4 regions of the Variovorax sp. VNK109 genome follow, and region 2 is predicted to be linked to each of the others. Evidence: predicted binding sites of a transcription regulator. Region 2 holds the regulator's gene; each other region holds the start of a gene.
What was found. Region 2 encodes sigma-54, which starts transcription at its own class of promoters, with help from an activator protein. Its sites were predicted from a motif close to TGGCANGNAANCTGCTTT; they were not measured.
Positions count from the first base shown of each region.

Region 1: the regulator sigma-54 is predicted to act here: its motif matches at 1,162-1,179, upstream of glnA (type I glutamate--ammonia ligase).
Region 3: the regulator sigma-54 is predicted to act here: its motif matches at 1,273-1,290, upstream of ACO2Q9_RS19775 (TorF family putative porin).
Region 4: the regulator sigma-54 is predicted to act here: its motif matches at 1,958-1,975, upstream of ACO2Q9_RS20110 (ammonium transporter).

Region 1 is NZ_JBMSDV010000005.1:74,478-78,664, reverse strand. Features, by position in the region: gene ACO2Q9_RS16765 (EI24 domain-containing protein) at 1-202, shown strand, start outside; gene ACO2Q9_RS16760 (competence/damage-inducible protein A) at 174-1,022, shown strand; gene glnA (type I glutamate--ammonia ligase) at 1,225-2,640, shown strand; gene ACO2Q9_RS16750 (hypothetical protein) at 2,772-3,293, shown strand; gene glnL (nitrogen regulation protein NR(II)) at 3,299-4,187, shown strand, end outside.
Region 2 is NZ_JBMSDV010000004.1:401,817-406,003, reverse strand. Features, by position in the region: gene ACO2Q9_RS16255 (THUMP domain-containing class I SAM-dependent RNA methyltransferase) at 1-1,218, opposite strand, end outside; gene ACO2Q9_RS16250 (RNA polymerase factor sigma-54) at 1,215-2,774, opposite strand; gene lptB (LPS export ABC transporter ATP-binding protein) at 2,806-3,591, opposite strand; gene lptA (lipopolysaccharide transport periplasmic protein LptA) at 3,636-4,187, opposite strand, start outside.
Region 3 is NZ_JBMSDV010000007.1:89,929-94,115, forward strand. Features, by position in the region: gene ACO2Q9_RS19770 (YifB family Mg chelatase-like AAA ATPase) at 1-1,124, opposite strand, end outside; gene ACO2Q9_RS19775 (TorF family putative porin) at 1,329-2,030, shown strand; gene glnK (P-II family nitrogen regulator) at 2,086-2,424, shown strand; gene ACO2Q9_RS19785 (ammonium transporter) at 2,449-3,951, shown strand; gene ACO2Q9_RS19790 (SMP-30/gluconolactonase/LRE family protein) at 4,123-4,187, shown strand, end outside.
Region 4 is NZ_JBMSDV010000007.1:153,258-157,444, reverse strand. Features, by position in the region: gene ACO2Q9_RS20120 (GMC family oxidoreductase) at 1-87, shown strand, start outside; gene ACO2Q9_RS20115 (hypothetical protein) at 61-471, opposite strand; gene ACO2Q9_RS20110 (ammonium transporter) at 484-1,854, opposite strand; gene ACO2Q9_RS20105 (sulfite exporter TauE/SafE family protein) at 2,271-3,029, shown strand; gene mrdA (penicillin-binding protein 2) at 3,030-4,187, opposite strand, start outside.

The DNA of each region.
Region 1 (4,187 bases), on a different contig from region 2:
CACGCTGGTGTTCGCCTTCTCGTCGCTCTGGTTCGCGCACTACTGTCTCGATGCCCTGCAACGGCTGCGGCAGGAAGAGTATGCGACGACCATGCAGGGTGCCCCCTCGACCATGGTGCTGGAACCCATCGAGCCGCCAACGGCCCCGTCGCCAGAACGGCTAGCATTGCCGGATGACCCTCCCCCTCCCGCAGGCCGCTGAAGCGGCAGACACGCCCCCTGTTCCCCGCTTCGGCCTGATCATCGTCGGCGACGAGATCATGTCGGGCAAGCGAGCCGACAAGCACATGCCCAAGGTGATCGAGCTGCTGGGCGCGCGGGGACTTCACCTGGACTATGCCGAATACGTAGGCGACTCGCCCGAGCGCATCACCGCCGCACTGCGTCGTGCCTGGGCCAGCGGAGAGATCGTTTTTTCCTGCGGCGGCATCGGCGCAACACCGGACGACCACACGCGGCAATGCGCCGCCGCCGCGCTGGAGGTGCCGCTGGAACTCCATCCCCAGGCCGAAGCACTGATCCGCGAGCGCATGCAGGACACCGCGCGCGAGCAGGGCGTGCCCTATGAGCCGGATCGCGCGGACAACGTTCATCGCCTGAACATGGGTGTGTTTCCCAGAGGCGCCCGCATCATCTCCAATCCGTACAACAAGATTCCCGGTTTCTCGGTAGGCCATGTCCATTTCGTGCCCGGATTTCCGGTGATGGCCTGGCCGATGATCGAATCGGTGCTCGACCAGCAGTATGGCGCGCTGTTCCGTCGCGCGGCGTGGCTGGAAAAGTCTGTCATCGTCTTCGGTTCGATGGAGGCGACGCTCACCCCGTTGATGGAGGAGATCGAGCGCGGCCACGAAGGAGTGAAGGTGTTCAGCCTGCCCAGCGTGGATCATCCTGAATACGGCCGCCACATCGAACTGGGAGTGAAAGGCGAACCAGGGCGCGCGGAATCCGCCTACATTGCCCTGCTGGAAGGTCTCCGGCGGTTTCCGGTCAAGCTCGGCCCCGAATTGGTGCGTCAATAAATTGCCCGTTGTTGGTGCAATCTTGTATGTTCCGATTTGGTGCGAACTGCTGCACTCGTGTTGACCTGCAGGGCATTTTCAGGGGCTGGTTTGCGGTGCCGGCTACGCCACCCGGCGTACTGGCTGCATGCACCACGTTTGGCACAATAACTGCATTCCCCCCGGCAACCATTTTCAACAACCATCCAACCAGGAGAACCAGATGGCAAAGTCCGTCGCTGACGTACTGAAACTCGTCAAGGAAAACGAAGTCAAGTTTGTAGACTTCCGCTTTACTGACACCCGCGGCAAGGAACAGCACGTCACGGTGCCCGTCTCGCATTTCGACGAAGGCAAGTTCACCGACGGTCACGCTTTCGACGGTTCTTCCATCGCCGGCTGGAAGGGCATCGAAGCGTCCGACATGCTGCTGATGCCCGATCCGGGCACCGCCGTCATCGACCCGTTCTTCGAGGAAACCACGCTCAACCTGACCTGCGACGTGCTCGAGCCCGCCGACGGCAAGCCGTACGACCGCGATCCGCGTTCCATCGCCAAGAAGGCTGAAGCCTACCTGAAGGCCTCGGGCCTGGGCGACACCGCCTACTTCGGTCCGGAACCCGAATTCTTCATCTTCGACGACGTGAAGTGGGGCTCGGACATGTCCGGCTCGTACGTCAAGGTCGACGCCGATGAAGCTTCCTGGAACACCGGCAAGTCCTTCGAGGGCGGCAACACCGGCCACCGTCCCACCGTCAAGGGCGGCTATTTCCCCGTTCCCCCGGTCGACAGCGCACAGGACATCCGCGCCGAGATTTCGCTGGTGCTCGAATCGCTGGGCATCCCGGTCGAAGTGTTCCACCACGAAGTGGCGGGCGCCGGCCAGAACGAAATCGGCACGAAGTTCAGCACGCTCGTCGAGCGCGCCGACTGGACGCTGAAGCTCAAGTACGTCATCTGGAACGTCTGCCACGCCTATGGCAAGACGGCCACCTTCATGCCCAAGCCCATCGTTGGCGACAACGGTTCCGGCATGCACGTGCACCAGTCCGTGTGGAAGGACGGCAAGAACCTGTTCGCCGGCGACGGCTATGCAGGCCTGTCTGATTTCGCCCTGTACTACATCGGCGGCATCATCAAGCACGCACGCGCCTTGAACGCCATCACGAACCCCGGCACCAACAGCTACAAGCGCCTGGTTCCCGGCTTCGAAGCCCCGGTGAAGCTGGCCTACTCGGCCAAGAACCGCTCGGCCTCGATCCGTATCCCGTTCGTGTCCAACCCGAAGGGCCGCCGCATCGAAGCGCGCTTCCCGGATCCCCTGGCGAACCCGTACCTGGCCTTCTCGGCCCTGCTGATGGCCGGTCTGGACGGCGTGGAAAACAAGATCCATCCCGGCGAAGCCGCCACGAAGGACCTGTACCACCTGCCGCCCGAAGAAGACGCGAAGGTGCCGACCGTCTGCCACAGCCTGGACCAGGCGCTCGAGTACCTGGACAAGGGCCGCAGCTTCCTGACCAAGGGTGGCGTGTTCACGGATTCGTTCATCGATGCCTACATCGAACTGAAGATGCAGGAAGTTACGCGTTTCCGCATGACGACGCATCCGATCGAGTTCGACATGTACTACTCGCTGTAAATTCGGCGGGAAGTGTGAAAAAAGGACGGCGCAAGCCGTCCTTTTTTGTTTCCGGTCCCAAGGAGCTTTGACCTTTGTGCCGATTCAGGGATACTGTCAGGCCCCGCATTCACGGCGGGGTGACAAAGACCATGACGCGTGTACTGAAATCATCCATTGCTGTCGCAGGCCTGCTGGCGCTGTGCGGCGGTGCCGTGGCGCAAGACCGCATCTACCGTTGCGGCAACGAGTACACCAACAACGTCAACGACGCGACGGCGCGTGGTTGCAAGTTGGTGGAAGGCGGCAACGTCACGGTCGTGCAGAGCCAGCCCGTGCCAGCCGGGGGCGTCACCAACACTTCGGCCCCGGTGCGCTCGCCGGCTGCTTCCGCGGCGCCTGCGGGCAGCCCGCGTGTCGACAGTGCCGACCAGCGTGCCCGAGACAGCGATGCACGCAACATCCTCGAGGCCGAGTTGCGCAAGGCTGAAACGCGCCACTCCCAGCTGCTCAAGGACTACAACAACGGCGAACCCGAAAAGACCGGCATCGAGTCGCGCAACTACGCCCGCTACCAGGAGCGGGTGGAAGAGATGAAGGTCGCCATACAGCGCAGCGAAGCAGATATCGGCGGCCTCAAGCGCGAACTTTCGCGCCTTCCCGCGTCAAAATAGGCGGCTTGGACAAGCTCGCCTCCCATTCCGCCCGTTACCAGTCGTTCGACCTGCTGGCCACGCTGATCGCAGTGGTCCGCCCGGACGGCGTTGTGCTTTTCGCCAACGCTGCGCTGGAAGACGCGCTCGGCATCTCGCGCCGCACGATCGAAGGCTCGCAGTTCCCCGAATGCTTCAGCGAACCGCACATCCTCCAGAGTGCACTGACCGGTGCCGGCAGCAACGAATTCGCCGCGCTGCGCTATGACGCCCACCTGAACCGGCCCAACCATGACCCGTTGCTCGTGCATGTGGTGGTGGCGCAGTCGGACCAACCGGGAGAGATCGTCGTCGAACTGCTGCCGCTGGAGCAGCAGGCCCGGCAGGACCGGGAGGAACGCCTGATCGACCAGGCGCAGGCCAACAAGGAACTCATCCGCAATCTCGCCCACGAGATCAAGAACCCGCTGGGAGGTATCCGTGGTGCTGCGCAGCTGCTCCAGATGGAAGTCGAGTCGAAGGACCTCATCGAATACACGCAGGTCATCATCCATGAAGCGGACCGTCTTCAATCGCTGGTGGACAGGCTGCTCGCGCCGCATCGCAGGCCGCACGTCGTGGGCGACGTCAACATCCACGAAGTCTGCGAGCGCGTGCGTTCGCTCATCCTCGCCGAGTTTCCGCGGGGGCTGCGCGTGGTCCGCGACTATGACACGTCGATCCCCGAATTCCGTGGTGACCGCGAGCAACTCATCCAGGCCGTACTGAACATCACCCACAATGCGGCGCAGGCGTTGGCGGACCGGATGACCGCCGGCGATGCGCAAATCGTGTTGCGCACGCGCATCGTCCGACAAGTAACTTTTGGCAAGCAGCGCTATCGACTGGCACTGGAATTGCATGTCATCGACAACG
Region 2 (4,187 bases):
GGCAGACGTGCTCGCGGGTGTGTCGGCAACAGGCTTCTGCCGGGCCGTGCCCTTGACCATGTCGAAGCGGAACAGGCGGCATTCGATCGGCCCGTTCCACATCGGCACACGACGCGATTCCTTCAGGCGCATGCGGCTGGGCAGCTTCATGTCGGGCGTGAGAATCCACGCCGTCCAGTCCGCATAGTTCTTTTTCCAGTGCGTCGCCAGCTGGCTGAAGAAGTCGCCGCCGTCCGCCGTCTCGGCGCGCTGACGACCGGCCACGCCGGCTGTTTCGATGCGCTCGCCATAGGGCGGGTTCACCAGCATGAGGCCGGGCACGTCCGCCGGCGGCATGCGCTGCAGCGCGTCGCCGCCCCGCAACTGGATGGCGTGCGCAATGCCCGCACGCTGCGCGTTGCGCATCGCGAAGTCCACCATGCGGTGGGCCACGTCGCTGCCGAAGACCTCGGCCTTGGGTGCATGCACCGCCTCCTGCGCTTCGCTCTTCAGTGCACTCCACACGTGTGGCTGGAAAGGCAGCAGCTTCTCGAACGCGAAGCGGCGCAGCAACCCTGGCGCCATGCCGCAGGCGACCTGCGCGGCCTCGATGGCCACCGTACCGCTGCCGCAGCACGGGTCGTACAGCGGGACGGTTGCGTCCCAGCCGCTGGCGGCGATCATCGCAGCGGCCAGCGTTTCCTTGAGCGGTGCGTCGCCCTTGTCCTCGCGCCAGCCACGCTTGAAGAGCGGCTCGCCGGAGGTGTCGATATAGAGCGTGACTTCGTCCTGCGTGAGGTGCGCATAGACGCGCACGTCGGGCCATTGCGTCTCCACGCTCGGGCGCACGCCGCCGCGATCGCGGAAGCGGTCGGCGATGGCGTCCTTCACGGTGAGCGCGGCAAAGTTCAGGCTCTTGAGCGGGCTGTTCTGCGCGGTGATCTCGACCTTGAAGGTCTGGCGCGGCGTGAACCAGATCTCCCATGCGACGCTGGCAGCGGCGGCATAGATGTCCTTCTCTTCTCGGTAGCCGCCATGCGCCAGCTGGATCAGCACGCGCATGGCCAGGCGGCTGTGCAGGTTGAGCGCGAGCGCGTCGCGCCACGAGCCGGACAGCAGCACGCCACCGCGTCGCTTGCGCACGTCTTCCGGCGCAGCGCCTGTGATGCGCAGCACTTCGTCGGCGAGGAAGTCTTCCACGCCGGCGGCGCAGGGCAGGAACAATCGGAGCTGGTTCACAGGGACTTGCGGAGGTTGGCGGGCGCGATGCGCAGCGCCTCGCGGTATTTGGCGACGGTGCGGCGCGCGCACTCGATGCCCTGTTCCTTGAGCATTTCGGAAATCTGGTTGTCCGACAGCGGCTTCTTCTGGCTCTCGGCACTCACGAACTGCTTGATGAGCGCGCGCACTGCCGTGCTGGATGCATTGCCGCCGGTCTCGGTGCCGAGCGCGGAACCGAAGAAATACTTGAGCTCGAAGGTGCCATAGGGCGTGGCCATGTACTTGGCCGTGGTCACGCGCGAGATGGTGGACTCGTGAAGGCCGAGTTCGTCGGCGATCTCGCGCAGCACCAGCGGGCGCATGGCGAGCTCGCCGTGCACGAAGAAATTCTTCTGGCGCTCCACGATGGCGTTGGACACGCGCAGGATGGTGTCGAAGCGCTGCTGGATGTTCTTGATGAACCAGCGCGCCTCCTGCAGCCGCTGCTGCAGCGCCTGGTGGCCCTCGCCCTTGTGCGACTTCAGCGCGCCGGCATAGATGTCGTGCACACGCAGGCGCGGCATGACGTCGGCGTTGAGCTGCACGCGAAAGCGCATCGATGCGCCCCGGCCCGACTTCACGACGATGACGTCCGGCACGACGATGTTGCGCTCCACGTTCACGAAGCGGCGGCCGGGCTTGGGTTCGAGCCGCCCGATGAGCGTCATCGCGGCCTTCACCACGGCTTCGGACTCGTTGCAGATCTGGCACAGGCGCTTGATGTCGCGCCGCGCCATCAGCTCCAGCGGCTGACCGCAAATGCGCAGCGCGGCAGCGCGCACGGCGGGCTCGGCGTCTTCGTCGGTGAGCGCGCGGATCTGCAGCGACAGGCATTCAGGCAGGTTGCGTGCACCCACGCCGACCGGCTCCATGCTGTGCAGCAGGTGCAGCGCCATGGTGAAGCGCCCGACAAGTTCTTCGGCCTGTTCGAGATCGTCACCGGCCAGGCTCACCGCCAGCGCGTCGATCGAATCCTCCAGATAGCCGTCGTCGTTGAGCGACTCGATGAGGAAGCGCAGCGCCGCACGGTCCACCTCGCTCAGGCGCAACGACCGTGTCTGGGCATGCAGATAGGCCTGCAGCGACTCGTGCTCACGCGCGAGTTCGGTGGCGTCCATCGCGTCGTCGCCATCGAGGTTGTTCTTGCGGGCAGGCGCGTCGCCGCCCCACTCGGTGTCGTCCACCACGATCTCGGTGCTGCCGTCGCCTTCCCAGCTGTCGGCGAGTTCGGCCGCAGGGTCGGCCGGCGCGGCTTCATCGGACACGTGGTCGGACGCCGCATCGCTCCCGTGGTCTGAGCCGTCGTAGTCGGAGCCCGCATCATCCCGCACGCGGGTCGTCTCCAGTTGCGCGGCCGCCATGTCCTCGCCCGGATGGTCTTCGACCTCCATCTCGAGGAACGGGTTCTCGTCGAGCATCTGCTCGACTTCCTGGCTGAGTTCGAGCGTCGACAGCTGGAGCAGGCGGATCGATTGCTGCAGCTGGGGCGTGAGCGCCAGATGCTGCGATACGCGTAGAGAAAGACCCTGCTTCATGACGGAACCCGAAGACGCGGCGAAAGCGCCGTCACATCCGGAAGTGCTCGCCGAGGTACACCCGGCGCACTTCGGCGTTGTCCACGATTTCCGACGGCGTGCCCTGCGCGAGCACATGGCCGTCGCTGATGATGAACGCATGGTCACAGATGCCCAGCGTCTCGCGCACGTTGTGGTCGGTGATCAGCACACCGATGCCGCGCGACTTGAGGAAGCCCACGATGCGCTGGATCTCGATCACCGCGATCGGGTCGATGCCGGCGAACGGCTCGTCCAGAAGGATGAACCGCGGCTGCGTGGCCAGTGCCCGCGCGATTTCCACCCGGCGTCGTTCGCCGCCCGAGAGCGCAAGCGCGGGCGAGTCGCGCAGGTGGTCGACGCGCAGGTCCTGCAGCAGGGTGTCCAGCCGCTTGTTGATCTCGGCGCGGGACAGTGACTTGCCCGCGTCAGGCCCATCCTGGTATTGCTGCAACTCCAGCACGGCGCGCACGTTCTCTTCCACCGTCAGCTTGCGGAAGATCGACGCCTCCTGCGGCAGGTACGACAGGCCCATGCGCGAGCGGCGGTGGATCGGCATGTCGGTGACGGGCTGGCCGTCGATGCTGATGGCGCCCGCGTCGGCACGCACCAGCCCGACGATCATGTAGAAGGACGTGGTCTTGCCCGCGCCGTTGGGCCCGAGGAGCCCGACGACTTCGCCCTTCTGCACCGACAGCGACACATCCTTCACGACCTTGCGGCTGCCGTAAGCCTTCTGGAGATGGCGCGCCTCGAGACGGCCTGCCGCCGGTCCGGCCGGTGCGGCCGATACGGCAATGGCCGAGGGGGTTGCGGGTACTGCGATATCGGGCACGTTCGACGTCACTTCTTTTCGCCGCCCAGCGTGGTGCTGGGGCGCAGCGGCGCAGATCCCGGACCAGCCGGTGTGGCCGGCGCTGTCGCACCCGGATCCGAGGCCGCGCTTCGCGGCGTCAGCATGGCGCGGACGCGGCCGCCCGGCGCAGGCGCAGTTCCCTGCTGGGCAGGCACGCCGTTGATGGTGAACACATCGCCGCCGTTGTCGTAGGTGATGATGTTGCCGGTCATCTCGTCGTTCATGGTCGCACCACGGTAGCGGCGCAGTTCGGCCCGGCGGATGAATTTGACGTTGTCGGCCTTGCTGTTGTATTCGATGACTTCGGACTCGCCTTCGATGTATTCGTCCAGGTTGTCGCGCTTCTGGCGGTAGTAGGCGAGCTTGCCGGGTTCGGCCGTCACCACGCCGTACTGGTAGCCCTCAGGGTCCTGCCGGACCTCGACGCGGGCGCCCCGGATGATGATCGTGCCCTTGGTCAGGACCACGTTGCCGGTGAAGACGCTGGTCTGCTTCAGGTCGTCGTAGCGAAGCGAGTCGGCCTCGATGTTCATCGGCTT
Region 3 (4,187 bases), on a different contig from region 2:
GGTGAGCAGCGGCAGCTGCGTCCTCGCGCGCCGAGGTAACCGCAGGGGCACGGGTTCATCGCCGCGATCAGCTGGAAGCGCGCCGGAAACTCCGTCTGCCGCGCCGCGCGCGAGATGCGGATGCGGCCCGTCTCCAGCGGCTCGCGCAACGCCTCGAGCGCTGCACGCGGGAACTCGGGCAGTTCGTCCAGGAACAGCACGCCGTGATGGGCCAGTGATATCTCGCCCGGCCGCGGCGGTGATCCGCCGCCGACCAGCGCCACGGCGCTCGCCGAATGGTGCGGGCTGCAAGTCGCGCGCTGGCCCCATCGATTGAGCGCGAAGCGACCGCCCAGGCTCGCGATGGCGGCGCTTTCCAGCGACTCCTGCACCGACATGACGGGCAGCAGGCCCGCGAAGCGCTGCGCCAGCATCGACTTGCCCGAGCCGGGCGGGCCGGCCATCAGCACGCTGTGGTTGCCCGCCGCGGCGATCTCGAGCGCCCGCCGCGCGGCGGCCTGGCCTTTCACATCCGCGAGGTCGGGGCCTTGCGCCGCCGCGGCAGGTTCGGCCGGCAGCACGCGGACCCATGCACTGGCCGGGATGCCGGCGTCTTCCTGATCAGAGGCCGGGCGGAACCGCGAGACGACGTCCAGCAGGTGCCTGGCGCCATAGACGTGCGAGCCCGGGACCAGCGCCGCCTCCTTCGCGCCGCATTCGGGCAGGACCAGCCGGGTGTCCACGCCCTGCGCCTGCAGCGCGAGGCTCATGGCCAGCGCCCCGCGCACCGGCCGAAGTTCGCCCGACAGCGAGAGCTCGCCGGCGAATTCATGCCCGGCGAGCTGGGCGGCATCCACCTGCCCGCTGGCGGCAAGGATGCCCAGCGCGATCGGCAGGTCGAACCGGCCGGAATCCTTGGGAAGGTCCGCCGGCGCGAGATTCACGGTGATGCGTTTGTTGTTCGGAAATTCGAGACCGGCGTTCTGGAGGGCGGACCGCACGCGCTCGCGCGCCTCCTTCACCTCCACATCGGCCAGCCCCACCAGGGTGAAGCTGGGCAGGCCATTGGCCAGATGCACCTCGACGGTGACAGCACGCGCTTCCAGACCCAGAAGCGCGCGGCTCTGTATACAAGCAAGACTCAAACAGACTCCCTATTCAGGTGCGCGCCCGCAACTAGTGCTGGAAAAAATCCAAGAATGCACTAGAAATGTGCATAAAAGCGGGCTGAACCGGGAGAAGCAACGCGCAAAGCGCCGATAGCGTGCACAACCCTACAAGGCGTGTGCACTTTGGCACGCTCCATGCTTTGTAGCGGCTGTCTTTTAACCACCAATGGAGAGCATTTGATGAAATTCGCGAAGACCCTGGCAGTTGCCGCTGTCGCCGCCCTGCCGATGATTGCAAGCGCACAACTGAGCGCCAACGTCAGCCTCACGAGCAACTACAAGTTCCGCGGTCAAGACCAGGACATCGGCCGTACCAGCGCCTTCAAGCCGGCCCTGCAAGGCGGTTTCGACTATGCCTTCGCCAATGGTTTCTACATTGGCAACTGGAACTCTTCCGTCGACTGGGCAGCCAACAACAGCCTGGAAAGCGACTTCTACGGTGGTTACAAGTTCCCGCTCGGCCCTCTGGCTGCCGACGTCGGTCTGCTGCGCTACCAGTACTCGGGCAATTCCATGGTGAACACCACGGAAGCCTACTTCGGCGTTGGCTACGGCCCCTTCTCGGCCAAGTACTCGCACACTGTCTCTGACGGCTACTTCGGATGGGGCCAGCCCGCTGGAGACGGCAAGGGTACGGGCTACCTGAACCTGGCCATCGCCCAGGAAATCATGCCCAAGCTGACGCTGAAGGCATCGGTTGGGTTCACCAACTTCAAGACGGCTACCGGCGCTGAGGACTACACCGACTACAGCATCGGCGCGAGCTACGATCTGGGCGACGGCTTCTCTCTGTCCGGCGCGCTGGTTGGTGCCAACGAGAAGGCTTTCTACGGTTTCGTCAACAAGAACCGCTTCGTCCTGACGATCACGAAGGCAATGTAATTTCGGCAGGGCCTGCGAGAGCAGGCCCTTTGTGTATTACCTGAAGGAAAAGAACATGAAACTGGTGACAGCGATCATCAAGCCGTTCAAGCTTGACGAAGTGCGCGAAGCCCTCTCCGGCATCGGCGTGCAGGGCATTACCGTGACGGAGGTGAAGGGATTCGGCCGTCAGAAGGGCCATACCGAGCTGTACCGCGGCGCGGAATATGTCGTCGACTTCCTGCCGAAGGTCAAGATCGAAGCCGCCGTGTCCGATGACCTGGTCGAGCGCGTGATCGAAGCCGTCGAAGGCGCAGCCCGCACCGGCAAGATCGGTGACGGCAAGATTTTTGTCTACAACCTCGAGCAGGTTGTCCGTATTCGTACCGGCGAGACCGGCAAGGAAGCGCTGTAAGCGTCCTTTAGAAAGAAGACAGATATGAAAAAACTGCTTGCCTCCCTCCTGTTGGGCATGAGCCTGATTGCCGGCGGTACCGCCGCAATCGCCCAGGCTCCCGCACCTTCCGCACCGGCTGCCGAAGCCCCGGCGGCACCCGCTGCCGCACCGGCCGCCGAAGCCGCACCCGCTGCTGCCCCGGCCGCTGCCGAAGCCGCACCCGCTGCTGCACCCACCCCGAACAAGGGTGACACCGCATGGATGACCGTGGCCACCGTGCTCGTGATCTTCATGACCCTGCCCGGCCTGGCCCTGTTCTACGGCGGCCTGGTCCGCAGCAAGAACATGCTGTCGGTCCTGATGCAGGTTTTCGTCGTCAGCTCGCTGATCTATGTCCTGTGGGCCATCTACGGCTACACGCTGGCATTCGGCGGCGCTGGTACCTTCTATGGCAATTTCAGCAAGCTCTTCCTGAGCGGTGTGACCCCCGATTCCGTCGCGGCCACCTTCAGCAAGGGTGTGGTGATCCCCGAGCTGTCGTTCATCGCCTTCCAGGCCACGTTCGCTGCCATCACCTGCGCGCTGATCATCGGTGCCTTCGCAGAACGCGTGAAGTTCAGCGCCGTGCTGATCTTCTCGGTGATCTGGTTCACGTTCTGCTACCTGCCCATGGCCCACATGGTCTGGTACTGGGACGGCCCGGATGCGATCACCGACGCTGCTTCGCTCGAGACCGTGGTTGGCAACGCCGGCTGGCTGTGGGCCAAGGGCGCGCTCGACTTCGCAGGCGGCACCGTCGTCCACATCAACGCTGGTGTTGCCGGCCTGGTGGGTTCGTATGTCATCGGCAAGCGCCTGGGCTTCGGCAAGGAAGCCTTCACGCCGCACAGCCTGACGCTGACCATGGTCGGTGCCTCCATGCTGTGGGTAGGCTGGTTCGGCTTCAACGCCGGCTCCAACCTCGAAGCCAACGGCCTGACCGCGCTCGCGCTGATCAACACCGTGTTCGCAACCGCCGCCGCCACGCTGTCGTGGATCGCCGGTGAAGCGCTGGCCAAGGGCAAGGCTTCCATGCTGGGTGCCGCTTCCGGCGCCGTTGCCGGTCTGGTGGCCATCACCCCGGCCTGCGGCTTCGTGGGCCCGATGGGCGCGATCATCATCGGCCTGATCGCCGGTTTCGTGTGCCTGTGGGGTGTCAGCGGTCTCAAGAAGATGCTGGGCGCGGACGACTCGCTCGACGTCTTCGGTGTCCACGGCGTGGGCGGTATCGTCGGCGCACTGCTGACCGGCGTGTTCGCTTCCCCGTCCCTGGGTGGTACCGGTGTGTACGACTACGTCGCCAACAAGGTCGGCGAAGGCTACTCCATCGGCAGCCAGGTCTGGATCCAGTTCCAGGGCGTGCTGACCACGGTGGTCCTGTCTGCCATCGTCTCGTTCATCGCCTTCAAGATCGCCGATCTGGTGGTCGGTCTGCGTGTGTCGGAAGAAGCCGAACGCGAAGGCCTGGACATCACGTCCCACGGCGAAACCGCCTACAACCGCTGATCCGTCAGCCACCGGCAGCCGCCGTCGCAGGCGGCTGCCGGGTCAACGAATACAAGCGAGAGTCTCCTTTGGATGTTTGGCCCACCCGCAAGGTGGGCCATTTTTTTTTGGCTCGTGCACAATGGCCCCAGCACAGCCCAGACTGATGCGGCAACCTGAGGAGACATGCGAATGAGCAACTGGCAAGCCGTCGTTCCCGAGCGCTTCGGGACCGGCGAATCCCCCTTCTGGCATCC
Region 4 (4,187 bases), on a different contig from region 2:
GCTGCGGGCTGGATTGCGGAGGACGGTGCTGCAGCGGCAACCGCTGCCGAAGTTCCTGCTTCAGCGCAGACCGCCGACGTAGCGTGAGCCACCCGCCGGTGGCGGCGGTGGCGGCCCCCCTGGCGGCTTGGGTGGCGGCGCGCCGGGAGATCCGGGCGGCGCCGGAGGCGGGGACGGTGCGTCCGCCGTCGGGTTCACGCGCATGCTCACCGTGCGAACCGCTGCCTCCATGAACGTGGCCCGCGCCTGCTCGATGGGTGCCGCCCAGGCGCGTTCGAGACGCGTGGCCCACTCCTCGAGCTCGGGCGCCTTGTCCTCCACGGCACGCTGGCGCGCGAACTTGATCATGGCCTGCGCATATTCGCTGTTGGTGGCCATCCACTCGGTATCGGTCACGCGGCCCGTGCGACGGCGCAGCAGCACGTGCAGGTGCGCTGCAACCGCGACACGATCGTTGGGCATCACGGACATGGACGCGCCTGGTCAGTGGCCGATGCGTTCGCGGTGCTGTGCGATGTCCAGGCCGGTCTGCTCGGCCTGTTCGTCAGCACGCAGGCCCACGATCACGATGGTCAACCCCAGCAACACCGCCGTGCCGATGGCACTGTAGGCAGCCACGGCCCCGACGCTGATGAGCTGTGTGAGGAAGTTGCCCTCCACGCCCGACACTGTCTTGCTGGCCAGCAGGCCGGTGAGCAGCGAGCCCACGATGCCACCGATGCCATGCACGCCGAACACGTCGAGCGAATCGTCCGCGCGCAGCAGGCGTTTGAGACCCGTGGCGCCCCAGTAGCAGGCCAGGCCCGCCACCACGCCGATGATCACCGCCGAGCCCGGCGTGATGAACCCTGCGGCAGGTGTCACCGCGACCAGTCCGGCCACCAGGCCCGAACACAGACCCAGCAATGAAGGCCTGCCACGCACCGTCCATTCACCCGCCATCCACGCCAGCGCGCCGGCCGATGCCGCCAGATGCGTGACCAGCATGGCCAGCCCTGCGCGACCATCGGCCGCCACGGCAGAGCCCGCATTGAAGCCGAACCAGCCGACCCACAGCATGCCGGCGCCGGCCATCGTCAGACCGAGGTTGAAAGGCTCGAAAGGTTCGCGCCCGTAACCCAGGCGCGGGCCGAGCATGTAAGCACACACCAGCCCCGATACGCCTGCGTTGATGTGCACCACCGCACCACCCGCAAAGTCCAGCGCTCCCATCTGGGCGAGCCAGCCGCCCGGCTCCCAGACCCAGTGCGCGATCGGCGCATAAACCAGCAGCGACCACATGCCGATGAACCACAACATGGCCGAGAAGCGCATGCGCTCCACGAATGCGCCGACGATCAGGGCGGCCGTGATGATCGCAAAGGTCAGTTGGAACATCGCGTAGACCGACTCGGGAATGTTCGGCGCCACATGACTCACCGACACCTTGCCGGCCTCCTTCATGTAGTCCATACCGGCGAACCACATGCGCGAGGTGTCGCCGATGAATCCGCTACCCGGCGTGAACGCCCACGAATAACCCGCCGCAAACCAGAGGATGGACACCAGCGCCGCGATGCCGACGACGCAGGCCATGGTGTTGAGCACGCTTTTCTTGCGCACCATGCCGGCGTAGAAGAGCGCGATGCCGGGCAGCGTCATGAGCAGGACCAGCGCCGTGGACACCAGCATCCAGGCGGTGTCTGCACCGTTGAGGGAACTCTGATCCACGAGACCGGGGCGTGTGACCGGTGCCGGTGCAGTTTCGGCCACCGCGGGCGCTGCAGCGACGACCACGGCAGGCGCGGCGGTTGCCGATGGCGCAGCGGGAGCAGAAGGTGCCTGCGCATGCGAGTGCCCCGTTCCTCCCAACATCCCCAATCCCAAGACCACGGTTCCCAACCCGACCGCCATACGGCGTATGGCTTTTTGCGCGAAATTCATGTCTGGCGCCTTTGTTATGACTACTTTGGTGCATGGAGCACAAGTCGTGCCAAAGCGGCCCAACCCCGCGCCAGTCCGCGACTTTTCTCACATCGCGGACAAAACGCACGCCGCGCCGACGCACGGGTAAGTCCTAATGCACAGACTCGGTGCAGCCGTTACAGTCATTCCACTCGCAAACGGGCCGACACGCTCGTGAGGACGAGGGACTGAGGAGACATTCCAAGAATTCGTCCAAAAATATTCCGGGCACTCCCATCGGGTTGCCCTTCAAAGGCGCCGTGACCGGCGCCTTTTTGTTTTCCGCGACAATCCCGGCTGCCTTTCTCCGCAGCACTTTCTCTCCCATGGAACTGATCATCGTCACCCTGGCCTCGCTGCTGGCCGGGTTTGTGGACTCCATCGTCGGCGGCGGCGGCCTCGTTCTGGTCCCCGCGCTCTTCGCAGTCTTTCCCAACACGCACCCGGCGACGCTGTTCGGCATCAACAAGAGCGCGTCGGTCTGGGGCACCGCCACGGCCGCGTGGCAGTACAGCCGCCGCGTCGAGATGCGCTGGACTGCGTTGCTGCCCGCCGCGGCGGCAGGCTTCATCGGGTCGTTCGCCGGCGCCTGGCTCGTGACGGTCATCTCTGCGGACTACCTGCGCAAGCTGCTGCCCTTCATCCTTGCCGCCGTGCTGGCGTACACCCTCGCCCGCAAGGACATGGGTCGCGTGCATGCACCGCGCTTTGCCGGCCGCACCGAGACCCTCGCGGCCGGCACCATCGGCCTGCTCATCGGTTTCTATGACGGCTTCTTCGGCCCGGGCACCGGCAGCTTCTTCGTGTTCCTGTTCGTGCGCTGGCTCGGTTACGACTTCCTCAATGCCTCGGCATCGGCCAAGCTCCTCAACACGGCCACCAACCTCGCCGCGCTCATCCTGTTCGCGGTGAAGGGACACGTGTGGTGGCACTACGCACTGGCGTTGGCCATCGCCAACGTCATCGGCAGCGTGCTGGGCACACGCATGGCGCTGAAGCACGGTGCGGGCTTCGTCCGCGGTGTGTTCGTGTTCGTGGTGAGTGCGCTGATCCTGAAGACGGGCTACGACGCGTTCTTCAGGTAATCACTGGGGCGCGGCCGTGCCCGCAGCCACTGGCCAGGCGGCCTCGGCGCCCTTGCGGGGCTTGCCGATGGGTGGGCCGCCCTGCCCGCGACGCACGGCGGCCATGTCTTCTTCGCTCGGGTACTGGTCCAGCAGCCAGTAGTCGAACACGCGCCGCGCGATCGGTGCCGCTGCTTCCGCGCCCCAGCCCGCGTTCTCGACGATGAGTGCGAGCGCGATCTTCGGGTTGTCGGCCGGCGCGAATGCCATGTAGAGCGCGTGGTCGCGCTGGTGCTCCTCCAGCCGCGCGGCGTTGTACTTGTCCTTCTGTCCGATCGTCACCGCCTGCGCCGTGCCGGTCTTGCCACCGGACACGTAGCCCGCGCCGCTGAAGACGCGCGTGGATGTGCCTTCCTGGGTCACGCCGACGAGCGCACGCTTGACGATGGCGACGTTCTCCGGCTTGTAGCCGAGGTCTTCCGCCGGCGAAGGCGGGGCCGGTACGCGCGTGTGCGAGAGCGAATCCTGCGTGGCGATGACGAGCTGCGGCTTGTGCTTGATGCCGTCGTTCGCAACGATGGCGGTGGCCTGCGCAAGCTGCAGCATGGTGAAGGTGTTGTAGCCCTGGCCGATGCCCAGCGAGATTGTCTCCCCCGCATACCAGCGCTTCTGCTCCGGCTTGCGGTAGGCATTGCGCTTCCATTCTTGGCTGGGCAGCACGCCGCGCACTTCGCCGTTGATGTCGATGCCGGTGATCTGCCCGAAGCCCAAGGGCTTCATGAAGTCGTGCATCGCATCCACGCCCATCTCGTTGGCGAGCGAGTAGTAATACACGTTGCTGGACTTCACGATGCTGCGGTACATGTCCACCGGGCCGAGCGCGGTGTCGCCATGACTGCGGAACGTATGACCCCCGAAGGTCCACGACGCGTTGTCCTGCACGATGACGTTGGCCGCGCGCGTGCCGGTCTGCAGTGCCGCGAGCGCCATGAAGGGCTTGTAGGTCGAGCCCGGCGGGTAAGTGCCGCGCAGCGCGCGGTTGAGCAGCGGCCGGTCGATCGACTCGTTGAGCGCGGTCCAGTTCTCCACGTCGATGCCGTCCACGAACAGGTTCGGGTCGAACGTCGGCTTGCTCACGAAGGCCAGCACCTGACCGGTCTTCGGGTCGATGGCGACCAA